One region of the Bacillus sp. TL12 genome, then DNA from elsewhere that is predicted to be linked to it. Evidence: riboswitches for the same ligand, from Rfam matches in the RefSeq annotation. Region 1 holds a riboswitch; each other region holds the start of a gene.
The links. Region 1 has a riboswitch for thiamine pyrophosphate ahead of tenA (thiaminase II). Riboswitches for the same ligand answer to the same signal wherever they lie in the genome.
Positions count from the first base shown of each region.

Region 2: it holds a riboswitch for thiamine pyrophosphate, as region 1 does, so the genes downstream of both, thiM (hydroxyethylthiazole kinase) here and tenA (thiaminase II) in region 1, are expected to answer to the same signal.
Region 3: it holds a riboswitch for thiamine pyrophosphate, as region 1 does, so the genes downstream of both, LOK41_RS17470 (MTH1187 family thiamine-binding protein) here and tenA (thiaminase II) in region 1, are expected to answer to the same signal.
Region 4: it holds a riboswitch for thiamine pyrophosphate, as region 1 does, so the genes downstream of both, thiT (energy-coupled thiamine transporter ThiT) here and tenA (thiaminase II) in region 1, are expected to answer to the same signal.

Region 1 covers NZ_JAJJBY010000007.1:5,720-9,983, reverse strand. The annotation lists gene LOK41_RS08610 (esterase/lipase family protein) at 1-171, shown strand, start outside; gene LOK41_RS08605 (homoserine dehydrogenase) at 307-1,332, shown strand; TPP riboswitch at 1,396-1,502, shown strand; gene tenA (thiaminase II) at 1,681-2,370, shown strand; gene LOK41_RS08595 (alpha/beta hydrolase) at 2,677-4,215, shown strand.
Region 2 covers NZ_JAJJBY010000019.1:41,461-45,724, reverse strand. The annotation lists gene ilvA (threonine ammonia-lyase) at 1-1,122, opposite strand, end outside; gene thiE (thiamine phosphate synthase) at 1,278-1,925, opposite strand; gene thiM (hydroxyethylthiazole kinase) at 1,941-2,759, opposite strand; TPP riboswitch at 2,821-2,931, opposite strand; gene LOK41_RS17435 (siderophore ABC transporter substrate-binding protein) at 3,200-4,141, opposite strand; gene LOK41_RS17430 (iron ABC transporter ATP-binding protein) at 4,215-4,264, opposite strand, start outside.
Region 3 covers NZ_JAJJBY010000019.1:47,012-51,275, reverse strand. The annotation lists gene LOK41_RS17485 (ABC transporter ATP-binding protein) at 1-425, opposite strand, end outside; gene LOK41_RS17480 (ABC transporter substrate-binding protein) at 422-1,420, opposite strand; gene LOK41_RS17475 (ABC transporter permease) at 1,417-2,193, opposite strand; gene LOK41_RS17470 (MTH1187 family thiamine-binding protein) at 2,165-2,485, opposite strand; TPP riboswitch at 2,590-2,691, opposite strand; gene LOK41_RS17465 (cytochrome-c oxidase) at 2,825-3,205, shown strand; gene LOK41_RS17460 (anaerobic C4-dicarboxylate transporter family protein) at 3,442-4,264, shown strand, end outside.
Region 4 covers NZ_JAJJBY010000002.1:53,207-57,470, forward strand. The annotation lists gene LOK41_RS02215 (sensor histidine kinase) at 1-1,665, shown strand, start outside; gene thiT (energy-coupled thiamine transporter ThiT) at 2,040-2,642, opposite strand; TPP riboswitch at 2,738-2,839, opposite strand; gene LOK41_RS02225 (FeoA family protein) at 3,277-3,504, shown strand; gene feoB (ferrous iron transport protein B) at 3,501-4,264, shown strand, end outside.

The DNA.
Region 1 (4,264 bases):
ATAAATAATAATGGCACAGCAGAGCTTGGAAAATGGAATCATATTGAGACAAAACAAAACTGGGATCACCTTGATATGGTTGGGTTAAGCGTTTCGGATTCCTTAGGTTTTTCTGATATTAATGCTTTTTATCGAGAGATCGCTGCCAAGTTATCAAACTTACCGAAATAACCGGATTCATAATTATATTAAGATATAAAAACTCCCTCAAGTTTATTTAAGGGAGTTTTCTTTCGTGAATCACATCATATTTTCGGAGTATAATGGGGTTAATATCAAAATAGTATAATAGTTTGAGGTGATAATATGAGAGTTAATATAGTAATATCTGGATATGGAACTGTTGGAAAAGAGTTTGTGAGATTAGTATTTGAGAAAGCTTTATATGTAAATGAGATGTACGGCATCGAACTTGTCCTTACTGGAGTTATTGGAAGTACAGTCAATCTCTTTAGCGCCAAAGGTTTACATATTAAAGAATTATTAACTTATGGTACGGGTTCTGATGCATTGGAGAAATATCTCAAAAACTATCCACTTGAAAAAAGTGAAAAAATGCCTTTTGGTCATGTATTAATAGAATCAACACCAACTAATCTTCAAACAGGTGAACCTGGAAGAAGATATATTGAAACAGCGATTGGAAATCATATGGATATAGTCGCTATTTCAAAAGGTACACTTGTTAGCGCATGGAAAGAAATAAAGCAAAAAGCAACGCAAGCTAACGTACGTATTCGTTATAGCGGGGCAACTGCAGCTGCACTTCCTACATTAGATATTGGGCAATTTAGTTTAGCGGGATGTCAAATTGAAAGTATAGAAGGTATTTTAAATGGAACAACAAATTATATTATTACAAAGATGTATGAAGAAGATGTAACATTCCAGGAAGCATTGCATCAAGCGCAGCGTAAAGGGATAGCTGAAACGAACCCATCATTAGATGTAAGTGGTATGGACAGTGCCTGTAAGCTATTATTGTTAGCGAACAGTTTATTTCAGTCAGAATACTCTCTTGATTATGTAAGTGTAAAAGGGATAGAGGGTGTTACAAAACAAGATATAGAGAAGGCAAAAGCACAAGGTAAATTTCTAAAACTAATTGGGACGGCATATAAAGATTATTTAGGAAATCTTAAACTTGAAGTATATCCGCGTGAAATAGAGAAAGAACATCCGTTGGCTTATGTAAATGGAACGGAAAAAGGAATCACTTTTCATACTGATATTATGGGAAGAGTTACTTCTACCGGGGGAGCTTCGAGCCCGAGAGGAGCAGCAGCGGCAGCTTTGAAAGATTTAATTAATTTGTATCGAAAAGATGTGTGATGAAAATATTTGACAGTTATATGGATTATGTTATGATAAGTATCAAAGTTAAATAGTTATATATCTATCCACTAGGGGGGCCTTTAATAGGCTGAGATTAAAGAATACCTTTGAAACCCTTAGGACCTGATCTGGGTAATACCAGCGTAGGGAAGTGGAAGTGACAGAAGATGATATTTTTACAATATTGATGATGTCCAGTCCGCTTTCTTTACGTGTGTGTAAAGAAAGCTTTTTTATTTTACACACCTATTTGAAGTAGATCCTAGTAGTCTAGTAGTTAACGAATGATTCGTTAAGAAACTTGTTTCATTTTTTATTATTAAAACGTTTATTGGAGGGTCTATAATGTCATTTTCACAGTTATTACGTAAAGAAGTTAATCCGATTTGGGAGGCAAGTTTTAATCATCCATTTGTGACAAAACTAGGGGACGGAACATTAGATTTAGCTAGTTTTCGCTATTACGTTCTGCAAGATTCATATTATTTAAGTCATTTTGCAAGAGTCCAATCGTTAGGAGCAGCAAAAGCGATTGAATTAGAAACGACGGCTCGCATGGCGCACCATGCACAAAATACATATCAAGCTGAATTATCACTGCATGAGAATTTTGCGAAAAAACTAGGAATTACGGAAGAAGAAAAAGAATCGTTCATTCCTGCACCGACGGCTTATGCGTATACATCACATATGTATCGCGCTGCATACGAGGGACATATCGGGGATGTTATCGCAGCGATTTTGCCGTGCTATTGGCTTTATTATGAAATTGGTGAGCGACTCAAGGGATGTAAACCTGAAGAACCAATTTACCAAGAATGGATTTCAGCATATGGTTCTGACTGGTTCCGTACTTTAGTAGAGGAGCAAATTGCTAGATTAGATGCCATTGCTGAAACAGTAACAGAAGCTGATCGTAAGCGGATGCAACAGCATTTTGTAATTAGCAGTCAATATGAATATTCGTTTTGGGAGATGGCTTACACATTAGAAAAATGGTCAGTGGAAGAACAAGTAGAAGATGTAAGTTTATAATGAAAAGCTATGTCTTTCATCATGCATACATGAGTATAGAAAATGACTAACTTAGTTTAGTCATTTTTTTGTACAAAAATAATATTTCTAGTTTTAGAAAAATCAACTTCACTAATTAGATGCTTATATATTATTAAAAAATTACATAATAAAAAGGAGGAAGAGGGTAGTTTTTATTGAAGTTTGTTTATGATATCACATAAAGGGCGTAAAGAAGTTTATTAATCTCTTTGATATTTTTTATTTTCCTTACAATGCTTGGAATGTTGTATGAAAAGGATTTAATTTTGAAAGGAGTCAATAAATATGAAAACAAGAAAACGAATAGGGAATAAGCTTTTACTCGTTAGTGCAATTTGTACGATAAGTATTCCTTCTGTTTCATATGCGGAGGAAGTAATTTCACCTAAAAATTTCGTGAGTTCTTCAAGTTTGTATGAGGGGCGGAATACGGACGTATTGAAAACAAGTTTTTATCCCAATACATATAATAATCCGTTCAACCACCAATTTATTTCAACTTTAAAGGAAACAAACACAAATATAAAAGAAACAGACAATGTTAATGATGAAAACCCTGTTATATCTACTACTCTTACATTTATCCGTGATATGCATGCTGAAAATTATAAATCTGCATTTGATTTAACTTCTCGATCTTTACAGAAGATAATATCTGAAAAATGGTTGGAGAGTTATTGGAAGGGACTCCCAGTACAATTGCAAGCAGGTTCTTTTATGGGAATTGGAGAGGTAAAGCAAAAAGAGACGAATTCCGTTCATACAAATGTAGAAATTGGATTAGTTTTTGAACAATTTACTGTGCCATTACTAATAAAGTTAGACCCATCTGGAAAAATAGATGATTTTCAATTTAGCATGTCGTTTAGTCCTGTTGCAGAACGTCCATCATATAGTAAGCCTGAATCATTCATTGAAAAAGAAGTAGTAGTCGGAAGTGGTGCGTTTCCATTACCAGGAACATTGTCTGTTCCAAAGGGAAAGGGTCCTTTCCCAGCGGTTGTTCTTGTTCAAGGATCTGGAGCGAGCGATCGGGATGAAACTGCGTTTGCCTTAAAACCTTTTCGTGATTTAGCTGAAGGTCTTGCCTCGAAAGGTATTGCTGTTCTTCGTTACAATAAACGAACGTATGAACATGGCTTAAAAACACAATTAAGCCCTTTTTATACAGTCGATAAAGAGACAACTGACGATGCACTTCTTGCCACACGTTTTCTTCAAAATGAATCAATGGTAGACAAGAATCAAATTTATATCCTTGGTCATAGTCAAGGTGGAATGATGGTTCCGAAAATGATCGAAAAAGATCAAAATCAAAATATTGCTGGAGCAATTGTAATGGGAGGACCAGCTCGTACAATCCAGGACGTTGTTTTAGATCAATTTGACTATCTTTTTTCTATTGGAGCAATGAAACCTGAAGAATATAAGTTTTACAAAGCGCAATTTGAATTATTAAATGATCCAAACTTCTCTAGTCAGAATCCTCCAAAAGATTTTTATTTAGGATCACCAGTATTTTGGGATTCTATCCGTAAAATGAAAGCAGCTGAAATGTCTAAAGAACAAAAAAAACCGCTTCTTATTATCCAAGGGGAAAGAGACTATCAAGTTCAATCAAAAATCGAAATTCCTCTTTGGAAAGAACAATTAAAAGAGCGAAATAACGTTGATTATCGACTATATCCAAAATTAAATCACTTCTTTACAGAAGGAGATGGGGAATTAAGTAAACCGGATGAATACTATAGTCCTGCCAATATTCCTGAGTATGTTATAAATGATATTGCCACTTGGGTGCAAGGGAGAGCCGAATTTAAATAGTACAGTATATTTATGAGAGCAGCTAATTCCGTTTACAAAAAACATGGGG
Region 2 (4,264 bases), on a different contig from region 1:
TAAATGGAGCTGTGCATATCCCGGAAACACCTTTGTTCCAATCCGCTCTAAATGAATATGTAATACATTTGCTTCAAAACTTGTTACAATTTCCAGTAAGTGCTGCAAATGTCCTGGTTTATCTTTAATCATTGTTGCAATGTGAACAAAGCGGCCAGCTTCAACCATCCCATGTTCAATAATGCGAGTAATAAAGTTAACATCAACATTTCCACCACTTAAAATCGACACAACTTTTTTCTCTTTCACAGGAATCTTTTGATAGAGCAATGCGGCCAACGAGCTAGCACCTGAGCCTTCTACTAATAATTTATTCCGTTCCAATAGCATTAACATCGTTCTCGCAATTTCCATTTCATCTACACAAAAAATATCATCTACATATCGCTCTACAAGCTGAAATGTAAGTTCTCCCGGCCTCTTCACTGCAATTCCATCTGCCATAGTTGGTGAAGATTCCACAGTAATTACTTTCTTTTCTTCCAGAGATTGCTTCATTCCTGGACAAGCAAGCGCTTGTACACCATATACTTTCACCGACGGTTTTTGTTCTTTAATCGCCATCGCGACACCTGCAATTAAGCCACCACCACCAACAGGACAAATAACAGCTTCGACATCATCAAGCTGTTGCAATATTTCTAAACCTACCGTTCCTTGACCAGAAATTACAGCATCATCATCAAATGGATGTACAAACTTCGCTCCTGTTTGTTCTTTCAAATCTAGCGCATAAGCTAATGCGTCATCAAATACATCACCTTGCAACTCTACATGCGCGCCATATCGTTTAGTCGCAAGTACTTTACTAAGCGGTGCACCTTTTGGCATCACAATCGTACAGGGAATATCAAGCATATTACTTGAATAGGCAACACCTTGTGCATGATTTCCAGCAGACGCTGCAACAACCCCATTTTCTAATTCACCTTTATCAAGAGAAACCATCTTATTATAAGAGCCACGCACTTTAAAAGAACCCGTCTTTTGTAGATTTTCGAGCTTTAAATACACTTCATTATGTGATAGTTCACTAAATGTGCTCGAATAATCTAGCGGTGTCATATGGACAATGCCTTTCATTTTCTCATGAGCAGCTATAATATCTTGTAAAGAAATCATGCATTCGCCTCCGAAACAATATATGTTCATATATACTTAGTTTAAGCGGCTGAGTTTGTTTTATTCTGTAAAAAAGAACCATTTCTATAATCGGCGCTTTTCTATATATCGGAATTTCAACGCTGTATAGCATATCCTCCAAAAAAAAATGTCTGTCAATAAAGACCAGCCATTTTCTTCGTACTTTCATAAGGTGAATCTGCTAAACTTATCGCTGAAATAACGGAAATCCCATCTGCCCCAGCCTCTATAACCGAAGCAGCATTTTCAAATGTAATTCCTCCAATTCCCACAATCGGAATTGTAATCCCCGCATCTCTAAAATGACGCAGACCTTTCGTTCCTTGTACTGCTTTTGTATCTTTTTTCGTGCTCGTTGGAAAAATAGGCCCTACTCCTAAATAATCCGCTCCATTTGCAATTGCAAAACGAGCTTCCTCTATCGTATGAGCGGATACCCCAACAATTTTATCTCCCATTTTTTCACGAACGGATGTGATTCCTTCATCATCTTGTCCGACATGAACGCCATCTGCATCTAATTCAATGGCTAATTCCACATCATCATTTACAATAAAAGGAACATCATATTCTTTACAAAGCGCTTGTAACTGCTTAGCAAAATGTACTCGTTCTTCTCCCGTTAAAGCACCTTCACCTTTTTCACGAAATTGGAAAAGTGTCACTCCGCCATCTAACGCTTCCTTCATTACTTGCAACGGTTCTTGCTTACAGTTGTTACTTCCCATAATAAAATACACTTGCAATAATTTAGATATTTGCTGTTGATCCATACACGCCATTTCTCTCATCCCTTCTTACTGCACCTCTTGGACATTTCCATATTGTTCAATATCGCATTTAGTAGTGTTTGCTAACTGATTCAAAAATTCGATTTGGAAACTTCCTGGTCCTTGCTCCACTGTTTTATTTGCAGCTATTTCTGCTGCTACCCCATAAAACGTTAATGCAGCCACCGCCGCTTTCACATAATCCTTTTCAACTGCTGCAAATGCTCCCATGACTGAAGTTAATAGACAGCCTGTCCCTGTCACTTTCGTTAAAATTGGATGACCATTACGAATAATGATTGTTCGCTCACCATCTGTTACAACATCTTCTTTTCCTGTAATGACAGTGACTGTATCTAATTCATCTGCTGCTTGTTTTGCAATTCCTACAACGTCACCATTACCAGCGCCAGCGTCAACACCTTTAATTTCCCACTTTTCATTAATCACATTAGCAATTTCTGCTACGTTCCCGCGAATCATCGCTAAATTCACTTCACTTGGAATGTGTCTTGCAACTTCTGTTCGATAAGACGTTGCTCCTGCACCAACTGGATCAAACAATACAGGTACATGATGTGTATTTGCAGACTTCCCGGCAATTAACATCGCTTCTACTTCTTCAGGACGAAGTGTACCCATATTTAAAACAAGCGCCCCAGCAATGCTTGCCATTTCTGCCACTTCTTCTTTTGCATATGCCATAACAGGTGAAGCTCCTAATGCAAGTAAACCATTGGCTGTAAAGTTTGTCACAACGACATTTGTAATATTATGCACAAGCGGACTTACTTCCCTTACTTTCTCTACTACTTTTGCGATTTCTTGTATATTCATTCTCTTCATCTCCTAACCTTATAATGGGAGATACACAAAAAGACACTTCGCGTATGCAAAGTGCCTGAACATGTGCTACTTACACTCTCCCTACGCTGGCATTATCCAACAGGTTCAAATGGTCAACGGGCGGTTTAGCCGTACTCTCAGTCTGCATCCGCAAACTCCCATGTGTTCTTATTCATCTACTTCAGAGTCTACTCTTATTCTAGTAAAATAACAAGTTACAAGTTTTTATTATCTGAATGTATAAGACTGATATAAAACCATTTCTTTTAAGTGGGAGAGAGCATCCGCTCATGCATAGAAACAGTCAGAGCCTTTTTCTGCCCCATGCCTTGTGAAAATAGAAGGAGAAAACAAATGGAGAATTTCTGTTGTTTTCATAACCGTGACTTATATATAAAAATAGTGGTAGGAAATCAAATTTCCTACCACTATCTTTCACATTATTTTAAGCCTTTAGATACTTCTTTCACCATTTCAGAAACAGACTCAAGTCCGCCGCCAGATAGGTACCAGTAGTTTGCATCTAAGTAAACTACATTACCATTTTTTGCAGCGTTTGTTTTGCTAACAATTTCATTTTCTACAACTTGTTTTGCAGAAGATTTGCCGCCAACAACAGCCCCTCTATCAATTACAAATAAGTAATCTGGGTTTTTCTCTAAAATATATTCAAATGAAACTTTATTACCATGTGTATCTGCTTTAATTTCTGTATCCGCAGGAGCTACACCAAATACATCATGAATAATACCGAAGCGAGAATTTGGACCATATGCACTTACTTGACCGTCATTCGCTAAGATAATTAAACCTTTTTTATCACTTTTCGTAGCTTTTTCATTTAATGCTTTTACATCTTTTTCAACTGCTGCAATTTCTTTTTTCGCTTTATCTTCTTTACCGAAGATTTTTGCTAACATTTCTGTGTTTTCTTTAAATGATTTCATATAATCTTTTGTATCTTGTTCTACATAAATTGTTGGAGCGATCTTTTCGAATTCTTTGTATGAATCAGATTGTCTTCCAGAAATAATAATTAAGTCTGGTCCAATTTCGTTAATTTTTTCGAAATCTGGCTCTTTTAGTCCACCAACGTTTGTATATTTTTTATCTTTGTATTTAGAAAGATATGCTGGTGTATTTTTTTGTGGTACACCCGTTACTTCAACGCCTAATTTATCTAACGTATCTAAAGAACCAAAGTCAAATACTACAACTTTTTTCGGGTTTGTTTTAACTTTCGTTTCTCCTAATTTGTGCTTAATCGTAATTTCTTTACTTTCACTTGCTTCTGTCTTTTTGTCAGAAGAAGCATTATTGCTACATGCTACAGCTACAATAGCAAGCATGAACGTTAATAATAACATTGCTAATTTCTTCATTTCCTTCACCTCTATAAATTTTTTAAAATTATTTTAAATTGATAGTAAGTGATTACTATCAAAATAACTTCCACTATGAAAAATAAATACATATATTGTTGCCAGCTATTTCTTCAATATGAA
Region 3 (4,264 bases), on a different contig from region 1:
CGAAGGAAACTAATGCGCTGACGCATACCACCTGACAATGCATCTGGATAATGATTTGCGTATTCAGCTAAACCAAACTGCTGTAAAGCTTCCATTCCATCTGCAAGTCGCTCTTTCTTTGGCTTTCTATCAATTTCTAATGGAAGGACAATATTTTGCAGTGCTGAGCGCCATGGAAGCAGCAAATCTTGCTGCGGCATATAACTTACAATATCCTGCTTTTGAACGAGAGTATCGTTGTAGATTACCTCACCGCTAGTCGCCTCTTCAACGCTCGCAATCAGATTTAATAACGTACTTTTCCCGCAACCACTTGGGCCTACAAATGAGACAAATTCACCTTCTTGTATAGAAGCGCTAATCTTTTCTAGTACATTTTTTCCATCAAATGCTTTTACAACATCTTTTATTTGTAATCCGTTCATTTTTCACTTGGAAGGAATTCATTTGTAAAGGCATCTTTCACATCAATTTTCTTTTTAATAACTTTGTTATCATATAAGAAATTCATGTAATTCGTCCAAACTTCTTCCTTCTGTACTCCCCATGCTTTTGCATCGTCTTGATACTTTGTGCTTAGCCACTTTTGGCTCTCTTGTACTAGTTCTTTATTAATATCTGGTACATTTTTAATTAAAATATCAGCCGCTTCTTTTGGCTCTTTAATTGCAAAATTATATCCTTTTGCTGTTGCATTCATGAATTTTTTTACAAAGTCTTTATCATTTTTCGTATGTTTTTCACTTGTAATAATGACTGGGCTATAGAAATCTAATGCTGGGTCTAAGTCTTTTACCATAATTGTATTTAATTCTTTTCCTTGTCGTTTCGCTTCGATACCATCCCAGCCATAATAAATCCATTCAAAATCTGCATCTCTACCAATTGATTTAAAGAAATCAGTTTGTCCAAGAACAATCTTTTCTACTTTACTAAAGTCAGCTTGATGTTTATCCATAATTGTTTTTAGCGTCGCTTCTTCTGCTGGTGCTCCCCAGCCTCCATAACGTTTTCCTTCAAAATCTTTTGGAGAAGTAATATTGTCTTTTTTCAACGATGCAAATGCAGATGTATTATGTTGAATAATTGCTCCAATAGAAACGACCGGGATTTCTTCAACACGAGCTGATGTTACATTTTCTTGATAACTTACACCGAAATCCGCTTTTCCTGATGCAATCATTTGCTCTGCCGATACGTTATCACCTGGCTGAATGATTTCTACATCTAACCCTTGCTTTTTATAATAATCTTTCGTCTTTGCTACGTATAAACCAGTATGGTTTGTATTTGGAAACCAATCTAAAACAACTTTTACTTTCTTTTCTTTATCTGGACTCTCTTCTTTCTTCGCCGCATTACAACCGACCACGCCTACAGCTAACAACGCTGCTAGCATAACTTTTAAACCTTTTTTCATTTTTTATCGTCCTTTCTATAGATCCATGGTGCTGTTAGTCTTGCCATAAATTCTACGATAAAATACAAGAGTAATGTCACCATGACGATAATTGCTGCGATTCCAAATACACGAGCTGTTAAAAAGGATTTTGTTGCACGCGTAAGCATGACACCTAATCCTTCACTCGCGCCAAGCCATTCCCCAATAATCGCTCCCATCACGCTATATGTAACGGCAATTTTCAGCCCCGAGAAAAAGTATGGAAGCACGGCTGGAAATTTTACCTTTTGGTAGATTTGCCATTTGGTTGCACGCATTGTTTGTAATAACTTAAGCATGTTTTTATCTACTGTTTGAAAGCCTTCTAAAATACTAAGAGCAATCGGAAAGAAACAAACAAGAATAACGACCATCACCTTTGGAAGCATCCCATATCCAAACCAAATAATAAATAAAGGTGCTAGCACGACAATCGGAATGGTTTGTGAGATAACGAGTAACGGGTTAATTAAAATGCGAAATAACGGAATAACATCCATAATAATTGCAATACTTGTTCCAAGTAAAATCGCAAAAAACAAACCAATTACAACTTCTTGTAGTGTTTGCATTGTATTTGGTAACAATAAATCTTTCATTCCAATTAGCTCTTGAACAATCGCAGAAGGTTTTGGCAAAATCCACGGTTCAATTCGAAATAATGAAACAGATCCTTCCCATATAGCAATGAGAAGGATAAGCCAAATTGTTGTAATTGTTATGTTAGATTGTTTCTGGTTTTTCATATTCATCACGGTACTTCCAAACTTTCTCATCAATCGTTACACCAGTACTTGGACGATAATGAATTTTAATAGAAGTAATCACTTCTTCTGCTCCAGCATCGACACAAGCTTGTTGTGCACGCTTAATAACATCAAGAAGCACGTCTAATTCTCCTTCCAGCGTTGTTTCCATTGCACCTACTTCATAGCGAACACCAGATTGTTGTACGACTTCAATCGCCTTATCAACAACGGAATACACATCTTTCGTTTTCGCTTGTGGTACAACTGAAAATGAAATGGTAACTTGTTGTGACATACTAAAATCCCCCTTGCAAAATATGTTTTGTAAAAAGAAAAGGCTTTCCTACGAAGTACGCAGGAAAGCCTTGTATGCAAGTTATTATACAATAACATTTGCTTACATCACTTTAAGTAACTCCCTACGCTGGCATTATCCAGATCAGGTTGAGGGTCGATGCTTACTTACATCCTCTCAGCCAATTGGCTCCCCAGTCTTAATTCGTTTTCATTGTAGCATGATTTATTTTTTCAAACAAACAAATCCACATTTTTTTTCATAATATGATACTGCTTACAATCTATTGGTCATATATTTTATCATAGCAAAAATACAAGCATATTAAGGAGGGGAAAAATGGGAATCCGTTTTATTCAAATCTCTTCTATTTATTTTGTCATCGGTGTTTGTATGGGGTTATTCATGTCAATTTCATCTAATTTCAAATTGACCGCAGTTCATGTGCATGTTTTATTACTAGGCTGGACTTCTATGATGGTAGCTGGTATTTTATATTATATTTTCAAAGAAGCTGGCACCTCAAAACTTGGTAAATTACATTTTTGGCTCTTAAATATCGGACTACCGATTATGATGATTGCACTTGCCTTTGAGATTTACGGTTACCATGCAGCTATCCCTTTTGTTGCTGGTGGAAGTATTCTTGTTGTTCTTTCCATTATTATCTTTACTATTAATATTTTTGTGCATATAAAAGAAAACAATAGCATTCTTTAAAAGGAAAAAGCAGAAACGAATAAACTCGTTTCTGCTTTTTTCTTTCCCCCCTCTTAACATCCTCATTTCACATTTTCTTAAAATATTTTTACTAAATATAATGAATGTTACTTTTTATGTGTTATATAATAAAAAAGGTTTATATAACAGCACTTCATTTGTTTAATTTAATAATTATCACTCAAATTAAATTATTCAAAAATATCTTACCATATGGATTTTGGAGGTATTTTATCATGTTTTGGCTACAATTTCTTACCTTACTAGTCTGCATTTTTATCGGTGCACGCCTTGGCGGAGTCGGCCTAGGAGTAATGGGTGGAGTTGGTATGGCAATCCTCGTTTTTGTCTTCCACTTACAACCTACCGCTCCTCCTATTGACGTTATGCTGATGATTTTAGCAGTCATTACTGCTGCCGGTGCCCTGCAAGCTGCGGGCGGAATGGATTACCTTGTCCATCTTGCAGAAAAAGCACTTCGTAAAAATCCAAAGCGCATCACATTCTTCGCACCAATTGTAACTTATTTATTTACATTGTGTGCTGGAACTGGACACGTTGCCTATTCCGTACTTCCTGTTATCGCAGAGGTGTCACGCGAATCAGGAATTAGACCGGAACGCCCGATGTCAATCGCCGTTATCGCTTCACAACAAGCAATTACAGCAAGTCCAATCTCTGCTGCAACAGTGGCCCTTTTAGCAATGCTAGCTGATTATAAAATTACATTGCTAGATATTTTAAAAGTGAGTATTCCTTCTACTTTTATTGCTTGTATGTTAGCCGCTTTCGTTGCAAGCAAAATGGGCAAAGAGTTAAATAAAGATCCAGAATACTTAAAGCGTTTAAAAGAAGGTATGATTCCTAAACTTGAAGAAAAGAAAGAATTTATCGGTGCGAAAGGTGCCAAATTATCTGTTATTCTTTTCTTATTCGCAACTGTTCTTGTTGTTCTTCTTGGTTCATTCGAAACACTTCGTCCAGGATGGATGATAGACGGAAAATTAGTTCGTCTTTCTATGCCAAATACAATCGAAATGGTCATGCTTACAATTGCTG
Region 4 (4,264 bases), on a different contig from region 1:
AATATAAGCACCTTTGAGAGAGATTATTTGAATAGCGGTGGTAACACAGAAGCAATTCAGAAACTGGAACAAGATTTTTATAGAGAAAATAATACATGGATTACAGCATTAGATAGCGATGGGAATTTAAAACATGCAACCGATTTTTATTTAGAAGTAAAGCTGGATCGGCTGTGGCAGAAGGAACTTGGAAAAACAAACCTTACAATCCCTCTCTATTATCTTATGGGAATAGAAGAGGTTGAAAATGAAAAAATGCCGAATTTTTCAGGATTGCAAATTTCGGTTTATGGAATAGATAGAGATTCTACATTTGTTCCTGCTGTATTAAATTTAAGTAAGGGTAGTATAAGTTGGTCCAACAAGCCATTAGATAAGAAAATAAATGAAATAGTTCTTAAGGTGAAAGAGGAAAAGAAAAGTGCGGCTCAAGTTCCTAGTACTGGTTTTGGGGGAACTGTTACAAAAGTGCAACTACCTGATAGTAAAGGGATAGTGAATCCACTTTATAAAAACACTTTGTTCTTGGAGAGTATAAAAGAATTTCAAGCAGACTTACTGTTAAATGAAAATAAAGATAACAATGATGCCTTAAGAATAAATGACTATGAAAAAAATGATATAAAATATAAATTATTAATCAAACCGATAAAAGAAAAGGATGGCTCTTTAACATATATATTCGCCATGGCGTCCTTACAGCCTGTGGATGAAGCAGTACAAATGGTAAAGGATTATTATGTATATATTATTGCATTTGTACTAGTCCTCACCTTGTTGGCATCTTTTTATTACTCAAAACAAATTGCAAAACCGCTATTACGAATAAATGACACAACCAAGAAAATTGCAAATCTAGATTTCACAGAAAGAATTCCAATTACTTCAAAAGATGAGATTGGAGATTTATCTCAAAATATTAATAGGTTATCTAATACATTGCACACACATATTGAACAATTAGAACGAGATATTGAAAAAGAAAGAAAGTTAGAAAATACGAGAAAAGAATTTATTTCGGGTGTCTCACATGAATTGAAAACACCGCTAAGTATTATGAAAAGCTGTATTTCGATTCTAAAAGATGGGGTAGCTGAACATAAGAAAGAGTATTACTTTCAGGCAATGGAAAAAGAAGTGGATAAGATGGACATGCTAATTTTGGACATGCTAGAGTTAGCTAAATTCGAATCTGGTACGTATAAAATGCAGATGGATACTTTTCATATTGATGAGGTCATTGAGCATATATGTGAACAATTATCATTAGAAATAGAGAAAAAACAACTGCATTTTTACAAATACATATCTCCAGCCAAAGTTGTTGCAAACCAACATCGCATTGAACAAGTACTAGTCAACTTTGTAACGAATGCAATCCGTTATACACCGGAAAACGAGAATATTATTATTTCTACAATAGATGAGTCAAATCGAATAAAGATTTGTATAGAAAATAAAGGTGCTCATATTGAAGAAGAACAATTAGATAAAATTTGGGATCGCTTTTATCGTGTAGATACAGCACGCCAGCGCTCAAAAGGTGGAACGGGACTCGGACTTGCTATTTCTAAAAATATTTTAGAACTTCACGAAGTAGAGTATGGGGTAACGAATACAGCCGATGGTGTGTTATTTTACTTCTATTTACCAAAAAAAGTGTAGGAAAGAAATTCTACGCTTTTTTAATTTATTTTGATAATATCTTTATTTTATCTTTATATTTAACATTTATCCCGCACTAACGGGCAGTAATACTCCCACCTCAAAATTCGGCGGGAGCAAAGAAGTTAGGTGGGAGATAAACTGCCCGTAAAGGCCCGATTGGTTCAACTAATAATTAGTGGGGGATGAGGAAAACCCCCACTGATTAAAGTTTCACTTTATAATTTTGGTAGAAGATGAAGTTGTTTAAGGAGTAGATTATCCATGAAGAGCAATTTACTAAGTGTAATGGTATTTATATTTTTATGTGTATTTATTGTTTTTATTATTGATATAACACATTGAGAGTTGTTTATAAAAAGAAGAGCACCTATTTAGGCACTCTTCTTTTTTGTGTTTCTATTATATACATCTGCGCTTTTGAATAGGCGCGGAGCTGTTGTGTATAAAAGCAGTAGTAATACTGTACATAATGCGAAGGATGCAAGCAGTGTACTACCGTTTACAATCAATGAATATAGGAAAGCAGATTGCCCTTTTGGTGCATATTGTCCCCAGAAAACAATACCAGCGATAAAGTGCCAGAAGTAACGTGCTAAGCTACCAATGAATGTAGCACCAATAATATAGGCCATTGTTTTCTTACCTTGATTATTTGCCATTGCTTGTTGGATAGGTTGATAAAATAAGCCGGCGAAACCAACGAAGGCAAAAGCAATAAAATATTCAATCAGTGTCTGAATTGGTGTAACGATAACAGCATCCCCAACGACAATTTGTAATAGTCCCCAAATCAAGCCGCCTAAGAAAGCTGTTTTAAATCCCCAGCGGTAAGCGATAATAAAAATAGGAATCATAGCAAATGAAACAGAACCGCCTGTTGGAAGTTTAATGGATAGTGGTAAAATATCGATGATCAAGGCAAAGGCTGCAAGGATTGCAGATTCAATCATCGCTTGTAAATTGGTGTTACGCATATTGTCATTCCCCCTAAATCTAAGTTGCACAAAAAAAGAATAATGTATCATAGGGAGATATGAAATACGTAAATAGAATATGATGAGGTAGATGTATTTCGGCGTTTGCACAATTCCTACGTTAGCATTAACTAACAGGTTCTAAGGGTCGGAATATTATATTCCCTCTCAGCAACGAGGCTCCCCCTGTGATAACGAGATTCTTTGATTGTTAGATTCATTGTAATTGAAATGGATGAGAATGGCAAATGGTGTTTAGATAATCGTAAATTAAAGACTTTTCTTGTTAGAGGGAAGAGAGAATCCAGCTATGGATAGAAGCGGTCAGTGCCTTTTTGGAGCCCATACCGCATGAGGACAGAAATAGGGAATGAGAGGAAGTCTATTTTTATTTTCATAGCCGTAATATGTATGTAGGGAAATGGAAATAGCAGAAGAGGCTCCCTTTTCTTTTTTGATGAAAGAGAGAGTCTAGCCATTAGCGAGCGGTGAGAGTTATGGTGCAAAAAAGTTATTCCTATGTAATTGTCCCAAAATGTTAGTAAATATGAAGGAAAAGGCTATAGTATTTGATTGGTAGGGATGGTATAATTCATCTGAAAATAATTATCATTCTCTTTTGAGGAGGGGGATTATGAGTCTAGTTGACATCAAAATAGGTGAAAAGGCACTAGTGAAAAATATACAGGCGTTAGATAAGTTGTTAAAGCGGAGATTAGCTGCTTTTGGTCTTTCTGAAGGAAGTGAACTTCGTGTAAAACAAAAAGCGATGTTCAAGGGACCATGTACACTAGAATGCCGCGGGCAATTAATTAGTATTCGTCATTGTGACGCGAAAATGATAAAGGTGGAATTAGCGTGAATAAGGTTGCATTGCTAGGGAATCCGAACACAGGAAAAACATCATTATTTAATGCGTTAACTGGTTCCTATGAATACGTGGGAAACTGGAGCGGGGTAACGGTAGAAAAAAAGGTCGGTAAGTTAAAGAATAAGCAAGGAACATTAATTGATTTACCAGGTGTATATGATTTAAATCCTGTCTCTCGTGATGAAGGTGTCGTTACAAACTTTCTATTAAAAGAAGAATTTCAACATATGCTGAATATTGTTGATTCTTCTCAATTTGAGCGTAATATGCATTTAACAATGCAACTACTGGAATTTGGTAAGCCTGTTTCTATTGGTTTAAATATGATCGATGTGGCGAAGCAGCGCGGGATTGTTATTGATGTAAAAAAATTATCAAAAACACTAGGAGTAACGGTTGTTCCTGTTGTTGCGAGGAGTGGTAAAGGTTGTGAGGAATTACTTGCTGCCCTTCATGAGAGTGAGAAGAAGACGAAAGAGCCTTTCATTCTTTCATATGGTAAACAAGTAGATGCAGGAATTGCAGAGCTTATAGATCTTTTAAACAAGGAAAATTATGAACATCCAAGATGGCTTGCCCTTCAGTTTTTAAGCAATAATGAAGTTGTGGAACAAGAAGTGAGTAGATTACCGATTTATAAGGAACTTGTGGCAATTCGCTCTAATCTGGAGGCAGAACTTGATGGTACATTAGAGCAGCATATTTATAATACACGTGCAGCGTATATTGAAAAGTTAAAAACAAATGTCAT